2 regions of the Roseburia sp. OM02-15 genome follow, and region 1 is predicted to be linked to the other one. Evidence: riboswitches for the same ligand, from Rfam matches in the RefSeq annotation. Region 1 holds a riboswitch; the other holds the start of a gene.
What was found. A riboswitch is a leader RNA that binds a small molecule or an ion and turns the genes downstream of it on or off. The one in region 1 is predicted to bind thiamine pyrophosphate.

Region 1 (4,783 bases):
ACCACACTGAGCGGATGAGTGGATTCCAGCACCAGCGACGCAAATCCCGGATTATCCAGCGCCCGGCTCCAGGCATCCGTCACTGCCACACCAAGTCCACACTGAACGCCCATGATCATGGCATCCGTACTGTGAACCGGTTGAATCTTCGGTGTAAAACCGTAAGGCTTACACACGCTTCGGATCAGATCTGTTACAAAATCATTATCTTCTCCCGCCACCGTCAAAAACTCATCCTCGCGGAAATCATACGGCGTCAGTTTCTTTCCCGTATCCGGCAGATTCGCCGTGCTGTAGATCAAAACTCTGGGAAGATCGATCACCTTTGCATGCATAATGCCCTGAATGTTCAAAATCTTCGGTTCAATAGTGACGATCACATCCTCCTTACCGCTTTGCAGTGCTTCCTGGGAGCTCCGTGGCTCATAGCTGTTTACTTCCACCTTGATATCCGGATACTGCCGGGCAAATTCCCGCAGTACCGGCAAAATAATTCCGGAAATATTCCAGTTATTGAGCACACCAAGATGAATCACCCGGTTTTTATTTTCCAGAGACAATTTTGCCCTCAGTTTCAGATCTGACAGTTCCGTCCGATACCGCTCAAAAAAATCATAAAACATTTCGCCGTTTGCTGTCAGCACGATCCCGCGGTTTAACCGTTCAAATAACGGGCATCCAAGTTCCTGCTCCAGTGCCAGGATCTGACGGCTGATGGCCGGCTGCGACACAAATAATTCCTGTGCCGCCTTTGAAAAACTCATATTTCTGGCTGCCGCCAGAAAATATTCAATCTGAAGATCATTCATAATGCTACCTGATATGCGTGAGATATAATGCAACAACAACTACAACCAGAATTCCTGCCAGAATCCGCGGAACAATCATTTTATTTGTTTTTTCGGAGCTCTCTGTCTCTGGATTTTGTTTCTGGTTTTCACGCTCTTCCTGTCTCTCCCGACGCCACTTTGCGATCACCTCGCGGGCAGCAGCTTCATCCTCCGGCTGCACATACAGTTCTTCGCCAAAATTATTCATTGCCATCAGAAAATTGCCGTGTTTTCCGGCACCGATCCGTTTTCTGACGCACGCAATCTTCTCCATGCGCAGACGAACATCTATCTCATCTGCATCCTCCGAATTGTACACTACCAGTACATTTGTCATTCCATCAATTTTTACTGCCATAGCTTTTCTCCCTGTTTTCTTCCATACGATTTGCTGTCAAAAAAAAATGCCGGAAACTGATATCACTCCAGTTTCCGGCTTTAAGCTACCGACGGGAATCGAACCCGTGACCTCCTCACTACCAATGAGGTGCGCTACCTACTGTGCCACGGCAGCCTGTTCAGTAATCACTGACTTGTTTAATATACAATATTTTCCCCACACTGTCAACACTTTTCCCATTTGTCTTTTTCCTCAAAAAAATGCTTTTGTCAGAATTTTGACACAACTCATATTTTTCTATCTTCTTTTCAAAAATCTATTGACATTTTCGACGTTTATTTTTATACTCAGATCTGTAATCACATACGGGGAGCTTATATGCTAGGCTGAGAGGAAGTTTGGAACTTCGACCCATGAACCTGATTTGGATAATGCCAACGTAGGAATGTATAAGGAATGAAAGATTTGAGAGATACATGACCGCGTATCTCTCTTTTTTATGACCCAAATGAATCAGGAACAAAACTAAATTAATAAAGTAAAGTTGAGAGTGAACACACAAGAGTTCATGAAGGGGTGCACCACCACGGGTGTATTTCTTTCATGAACTCTTTTTTTGACAGAAATCAAGGGATTACATTATATTTTCTGCCGATTCGTAAAATGTGTGCGATCACACGAACTTAGAAAGGAGAACCTATGACACTCACTGTAAACGGAAAAGAAGTCGTTCTGACCACAGAAACAACAATCACCGCTTATCTGGAAGCCAACCAGTACCGTGAAAACCGCATTGTGGTGGAACTAAACGAAGAAATTCTGCCAAAGGAGCAGTATGCCACCACATATCTGAAAGAAGGCGACTGCATGGAGATTGTTATGTTTATGGGTGGAGGCGGATTTTAAAACCATAAGCCAAACATCATGCAAACAGTCAAGCGGATATTCGCAATCCGCTTCGCTACTTGCTCATAACCGAATAACTGCTCCGCAGTTTATCAGAAGGAGCTTGCACTCCTCCTGATACAAGCAAGTCCCCACCCACTGCTTATTGCTTTTCGCAATTGAAGCAGGGGACTTACTTGATTCGGTTAAAATTTTTAAGAAAAGGAAGGTAATTTACTATGAACACAACCGAAGATAAATTCGTACTTGGAGGACATGAATTCACATCCCGCTTTATTCTGGGATCCGGAAAATTCTCACTGGAGCTGGTACAAGCCTGTATCGAAAAAGCAGGTGCTCAGATCATTACACTGGCGCTGCGCCGTGCCAACGAAGGCGGTCTGGCAAACATTCTGGACTATATTCCGGAAAATATCACGCTGTTGCCAAATACTTCCGGCGCCAGAAACGCAGAGGAAGCGGTCCGCATTGCCCGTCTCTCCAGAGCTTTAGGCTGTGGTGACTTTGTCAAAATCGAAGTTGTTCACGATTCCAAATATCTGCTTCCGGATAACTATGAGACCATCAAAGCAACGGAAATCCTTGCAAAAGAAGGATTTGTCGTGATGCCTTACATGTATCCGGATCTGAACGCTGCCAGAGCCCTTGTGGATGCAGGTGCCGCATGCATCATGCCGCTTGGCTCTCCGATTGGTTCCAACAAAGGTCTTTCCACCAGAGATTTTATCCAGATCCTGATCGATGAGATTGATCTTCCGATCATTGTAGATGCCGGTATCGGCCGTCCGTCTCAGGCATGTGACGCCATGGAAATGGGTGCTGCCGCTGTCATGGCAAACACTGCCGTTGCCACTGCCGGAAATGTGCCGCTGATGGCAGAAGCTTTCAAAAAAGCCATAGAAGCCGGAAGAAGTGCTTATCTGTCCGGTCTTGGACGCACCATCGAACGGGGCGCAAGCGCATCCTCCCCATTAACTGGATTTTTACAGGATTAGGAGGCATGCAGACATGGAAAACAAACATATCAACGAAAGTATTTTAAGTGAAGAAATTCTGGAAGATCAGAAGAAAAACCGTATTGACCACATGACCTATCTGCCGGATATGCAAAATATCGGCTCCGATATCATGGATCAGGTCATTGATGCCATGAAACACTATGACTATGCCAAATATACCGCAGAAGATGTAAAACGTGCACTGGCACATTCGGAACGTACCCCAGAAGATTTTCAGGCGCTGCTCTCTCCTGCCGCACTTCCGTTTCTGGAAGAAATTGCACAGGCAGCTCAAATTGAGACAAAAAAGCATTTTGGCAACAGCGTCTACATGTTCACACCGATCTACATTGCCAATTATTGTGAAAATTACTGCATTTACTGCGGTTTCAACTGTCACAACAAAATCCACCGTGCCCGTCTGACACCGGAGGAAATTGAAAAAGAGATGGCTGCTATCGCTGCTACCGGTCTGCAGGAGATTCTGATCCTGACCGGAGAAAGCCCGACAATGTCAACAGTGGAATATATCGGAGAAGCATGCAAGATCGCTCAAAAATATTTTAAAGTCATCGGTCTGGAAATTTATCCGGTGAATTCCGATCAGTATGCTTATCTGCATGCCTGCGGTGCTGATTACGTCACCGTCTTTCAGGAGACCTATAATTCGGATAAATACGAAACGCTGCATCTGGCAGGGCACAAGCGTATTTTTCCATACCGCGTCAATGCACAGGAACGTGCCTTAATGGGCGGTATGCGTGGAGTCGGCTTCGCCGCTCTGCTCGGTCTTGATGATTTCCGCAAAGATGCCTTTGCCACCGGCTATCACGCTTATCTGCTACAGCGCAAATATCCGCATGCAGAGATTGCCTTTTCCTGCCCGCGGCTTCGTCCGATCATCAACAATGACCGCATTAATCCAATGGATGTGCACGAACGTCAGCTGCTTCAGGTAGTCTGTGCTTACCGCCTGTTTATGCCATTTGCAAGCATTACGGTTTCTACCAGGGAATGCGAACGTGTCCGGGATCATCTGGTGGATATTGCTGCCACGAAAATTTCTGCCGGTGTCAGCACCGGTATCGGAAGCCATGTGGAAGATATTGAGGACAAGGGCGATGATCAGTTTGAGATTGCAGATGGCCGTTCGGTGGATGAGATTTATCATGCGCTGTTGCAGCATAAATTGCAGCCGGTTATGAGTGATTATATTTATGTATAAGTACTATAATACCCAATATTTATGCTGTAGATATGCTATAGTTCTCAAATGTATATAATATTTCCATATATGAGTTATAGTTCTCATATCCTAGGATATTTATATATCAGATGGAAGATGACTCCCACCTCTATAGGTACGCCGCTGAAAAAGTCCTTATTTTACACAAAATGGTACAAGATAAAGTATACTTATGTGTTTTACGCTACTGTATATTGTATGTAAAAACAGTTTTTCAGTAGCGTCCTATAGGTGGTGAGAAACAAGCTAGTATCAGTGGTGGGAGCCAATCCCCCATCTGATATAGCCTCCGGCAGGATTACAGAGGTGCGCAGTTGAAGTATGTCATGCAATTGCATGACGCGCACCTCGCAACAAGAATGCCGGAGCATTCTTGAATATTAAGGGAGATACATTTATTATGAACACCAAAATAGATATTTCCAAAAATATGGCAACACAGAATTCAAATTTTCCAATTCTC
Region 2 (4,783 bases), on a different contig from region 1:
AATTAATTTTCTGGAAAAATTCTGTATTCCGGCGCCGGTCGTTGGTGGTTTGCTTTTTGCAATCCTGACCTGCGTACTATATGGAACCGGAATTGCAGAAGTTTCCTTTGATGATACGTTGCGAGAAGTCTGCATGGTATTTTTCTTTACTTCTGTAGGATTTCAGGCAAACCTTAAAGTTTTAAAAAGCGGTGGTAAATCGCTGATCGTGTTCTTAGGACTGGTTGTAGGACTGATCCTGTGTCAGAACTTCCTGGCAGTAGGAATGTCAAAAGTCCTGAACCTGGATCCGTTGATTGGTCTGTGTACCGGTTCTATCCCGATGGTTGGAGGACATGGTACCGCGGGTGCTTTCGGACCGGTTCTGGAAGATTTTAATGTCTCCGGTGCAACGACATTGTGTACAGCAGCGGCAACTTTCGGTCTGATCACCGGAAGTCTGATCGGTGGTCCGATCGGTAAATCTCTGGTGGAGAAAAAGAACCTAATCACCACCGCAGTAGCAGAGGATGACAGCCTTCTGGTAGAGGATGAGAAAAAACATACCCGTCATACTTCCATGTATGCGGCAGCTGTATTTCAGCTGATCCTTGCTATTGGTCTGGGAACAATTTTCTCATGGCTTTTGACAAAAACAGGTATGACATTCCCGATTTATATTGGAGCTATGATTGCGGCAGCGTTGTTTAGAAATATTGGAGAATATTCCGGTAAGTTTACAATTTACATGGGTGAGATTAACGATATCGGTGGTATCTGTCTGTCCCTGTTCCTTGGTATTGCCATGATTACACTGAAACTGTGGCAGCTGGCAGCACTGGCATTGCCGTTGGTAATCCTGCTGTCCGTTCAGGTACTTTTGATGTTTATCTTTGCCAGATTCATTGTATTCAACGTTATGGGACGTGATTACGATGCGGCAGTACTTGCAGCCGGAACCTGCGGATTTGGTATGGGTGCGACACCGAATGCCATGGCAAACATGCAGGCAATCTGCGACCGTTATGCACCATCCGTAAAGGCTTATCTGATCATTCCGCTGATCGGAAGTCTTTTCGCAGACTTTTTGAACAGTCTGATCATTACATTTTTTATCAATTTGCTGTAACTTTAACTTATAATAAACACAAACATATTACTTTGGAGGAAACTCTATGTTTTGGAAAAAGAAAAAACAACAGGACGGTAAGAAAACAACACACGAATCCTATGATGTAAAATATGAAAATCTGGCAGTTCCGGAGGTACATACTGAACCGGAAGTGGAAGATGAAGAGGGCGAAGAAGAACAGGATTCCATCACTTATGAATCTGTGGCGATCCCGGAGATTCATATTAGAAAAAAGAAAAAATAAAGAATTGTGCTGAAAATGATATCTTTAAGATGGTATAAGAAAAATGCTTATACTTATTGCAATTAAAGTGGTGCAGTGCTATAATATCGTCAATCAACAAGGGCTTGATGTTGAAAAACGTCAGATAATTGCTGGGTTGGAATTTTGCAGAAGTTCATCTGTAAAATACGATAAGAGAATAAGAAAAAGGGGAGCTTGCCGACAGCAGGCTGAGAGCGGACTAAGTGGTCTGGACCCGTAACCTGATTTGGATAATGCCAACGTAGGGATATAGCGGATGCAGTATTTTTTGTATTGTTTATAAAGCGGATATACCGATTTTGGTGTATCCGCTTTATTGTTGTAAAAGGATGTGCCCTTGAAAAGCGTGAGTGTGAATCGCAAAGTAGTACATTTTGAAATTTTAGTTGTTATAGAGAAGTATGTTTTAAAAAGATGATTATAAAATCATACAACAATGTATTTCTTGAGAATAGATTGTTTTTTAAGGAGAAAAGAGAAATGTTAGGAACATGTCTGGAAAACGTAAGAACACAGGTACCTCTGGTACACAACATTACAAATTATGTCACCGTCAACGATGTGGCAAACGTATTATTAGCCTGTGGTGGAAGCCCGATTATGGCAGATGAAGCAGAAGAAGTAGAAGATATCACTACAATTTGTGGTGGTTTGAATATCAACATCGGTACCTTAAATAAACGCACGATCGCGGGAATGTTACTTGCAGGAAAACGTGCAAATGAGCTGGGACACCCGGTTTTACTTGATCCGGTTGGCGCAGGCGCGTCCGCACTTCGTACCAACACTGCCATTGAACTGATGGATACCTTACATCCAACCGTGATCCGTGGAAATATTTCCGAGATCAAGACACTGGCATCCGGCAGCGGTACTACAAAAGGTGTAGATGCAGATGTGGCAGACGCTGTGACAGAGGACACTTTGGATCAGGCAGTTGCCTTTGTGAAAAATTTTGCAAAGCAGAGTGGTTCTATCGTGGCAATTACCGGCGCGATTGATCTGGTGAGCGATGGAGAGAAATGTTATGTCATCCGCAACGGCAGACCGGAGATGGGAAAAATTACCGGAACCGGTTGTCAGTTATCCGGTGTGATGACAGCATATATTACCGCAAATCCGGATAATAAACTGGAAGCAGCAGCGGCGGCAGTCTGTGTGATGGGACTTGCCGGTGAGATCGGTTGGCGCAACATGCAGGAAGGCGATGGCAATTCCACTTATCGCAACCGTATTATTGATGCCATTTACAATATGAACGCGGAAACATTAGCGCAGGGGGCAAAATATGAAATTCAATAGAAATACATTGACAAAGGATCAGTTACTTTTATATGCAGTCACAGACCGCCACTGGTTAAACGGCAGAACCTTGCATTCTGTTGTAAAGGAGAGTCTGGATGGCGGAGTGACCTTTGTACAGTTAAGAGAAAAACAGCTGGATGAAGCGCATTTTATGGAAGAAGCAAAAGATTTGCAGGCGCTTTGCCGTGAATATAACGTACCATTTATCATTAATGACAATGTGGATATCGCACTGGCGATGGATGCAGACGGCGTGCATGTGGGACAGAGCGACATGGAAGCCGGAGATGTCCGTGCAAAATTAGGACCGGACAAAATTATCGGTGTGTCAGCACAGACCGTAGAGCAGGCGATTTTAGCAGAAAAACACGGCGCAGATTATCTGGGCGTCGGCGCGGTATTCCCGACCGGTTCTAAGGATGATGCGACAGAAGTGCCGCATGAGACGTTAAAAGCAATCTGTGAAGCGGTATCCATTCCGGTCATTGCCATTGGTGGAATCACACAGGAGAATGTATACACACTTGCTGGAAGCGGTATTTGCGGTATCGCTGTGATCAGTGCGATTTATGCACAGCCGGATATCAAGAAGGCAGCAGAAAATCTGAAAGCTGCAACCGAGAAGATGGTGAAAGCATGAGTCAGAAAAATGTGATGCAGGAGAATGTGTTTCAGAAAGATACTATGCAGACAGATGTGATGCGGGAGAATGCGTTTCAGAAAGATACAGTGCAGACAGATGTAGTTCAAGAGAATATGTGCAAGAAAGATGAAGCACAAAAAAATGGTATTCGTGGAGCAATTTTCGATTTGGATGGAGTGTTATTAGATTCTATGTCAGTTTGGAACGATCTTGGAGTGCGGTATCTGAAAAAACGTGGCATTGAGCCGGAAGATGGACTGGGTCAGATCCTGTTCTCTATGAGCATGGAGCAGGGTGCAGATTATTTAAAGGAGCAGTACCATTTGCCAGATACACCGCAGGAAATTTTAAACGGCATCGAGCAGATGATTCAGGATTTCTATTTTTACGAAGTGCAGCCAAAAGAAGGCGCAAAAGAGCTATTACAGTTTTTACAGAAGCAAAATGTAAAAATGATCACGGCAACTTCCAGTCCACGGGAGCATGTGACGAAAGCATTGCAGCGAATCGGTTTGTTTGATTATCTGGAGCAGATATATACCACCGGAGAAGTGGGAGAAAGCAAACATTCTCCGCTGATCTATCAACTGGCAGCAGAAAGCCTTGGCACAAAACCGGAAGAAACACTGGTTTTTGAAGATTCTCTGTATGCACTGAAAACTGCTAAAAAGGCAGGCTTTCGGGCAATCGGCGTATACGATGCTGACGGAGAAACGGATCAGGAGGGTGTGCGCCAGACAGGGGAATTATATTTAAAGCGGTTATCTGAGTTTGAGCAATATTGGACAAATTAGTAAATATCTGCGATAGGTCGGGGGCACCACTTCCTGTCGCATTAGAAAACGTATGCTGAACAAATAAGAGACAAATGAGAGGAGATTAAGTTTATGAGAACAGCAGTAACGATCGCCGGAAGCGATTCCAGCGGAGGCGCCGGTATCCAGGCGGATATCAAGACAATGATGGCAAATGGCGTATATGCCATGAGCGCGATCACTGCCCTGACCGCCCAGAACACGACCGGTGTCACAGGAATCTTAAACGCAACGCCGGAGTTTTTAGGGCAGGAACTTGATTGCATTTTTACAGATATTTTTCCGGATGCAGTCAAAATTGGAATGGTTTCTGAAAAAGAACTGATCTGCGTGATCGCAGAGAAATTAAAGCATTATCAGGCGAAAAATATCGTGGTGGATCCGGTGATGGTGGCGACCAGTGGAGCGCGCCTCATCAGTGAGGATGCTATTGATACCTTAAAACAGAAATTATTTCCGCTTGCCACTGTTTTGACACCGAACATTCCGGAGGCAGAAGTGCTGACGGGGATGAAAATCAAAAGTGCCGAAGACATGATCAAAGCAGCAGAGCAGATTTCAAAGGAATATGACTGTGCCGTGCTTTGTAAGGGAGGCCATCAGTTAAATGATGCCAACGACCTGCTTTTTGCCAACGGCAGCTA

Region 2: another riboswitch for thiamine pyrophosphate. It lies ahead of thiM (hydroxyethylthiazole kinase); the one in region 1 lies ahead of thiS (sulfur carrier protein ThiS).

Annotation. Positions count from the first base shown of each region.
Region 1 is NZ_QULX01000009.1:84,860-89,642, forward strand. Features, by position in the region: gene DXB15_RS10260 (LysR family transcriptional regulator) at 1-809, opposite strand, end outside; gene DXB15_RS10265 (hypothetical protein) at 814-1,188, opposite strand; tRNA gene DXB15_RS10270 (tRNA-Thr) at 1,272-1,344, opposite strand; TPP riboswitch at 1,527-1,633, shown strand; gene thiS (sulfur carrier protein ThiS) at 1,870-2,076, shown strand; gene DXB15_RS10280 (thiazole synthase) at 2,295-3,071, shown strand; gene thiH (2-iminoacetate synthase ThiH) at 3,085-4,299, shown strand; gene DXB15_RS10290 (thiamine phosphate synthase) at 4,721-4,783, shown strand, end outside.
Region 2 is NZ_QULX01000001.1:210,800-215,582, forward strand. Features, by position in the region: gene gltS (sodium/glutamate symporter) at 1-1,108, shown strand, start outside; gene DXB15_RS01050 (hypothetical protein) at 1,155-1,355, shown strand; TPP riboswitch at 1,533-1,641, shown strand; gene thiM (hydroxyethylthiazole kinase) at 1,857-2,678, shown strand; gene thiE (thiamine phosphate synthase) at 2,665-3,321, shown strand; gene DXB15_RS01065 (HAD family hydrolase) at 3,318-4,118, shown strand; gene thiD (bifunctional hydroxymethylpyrimidine kinase/phosphomethylpyrimidine kinase) at 4,212-4,783, shown strand, end outside.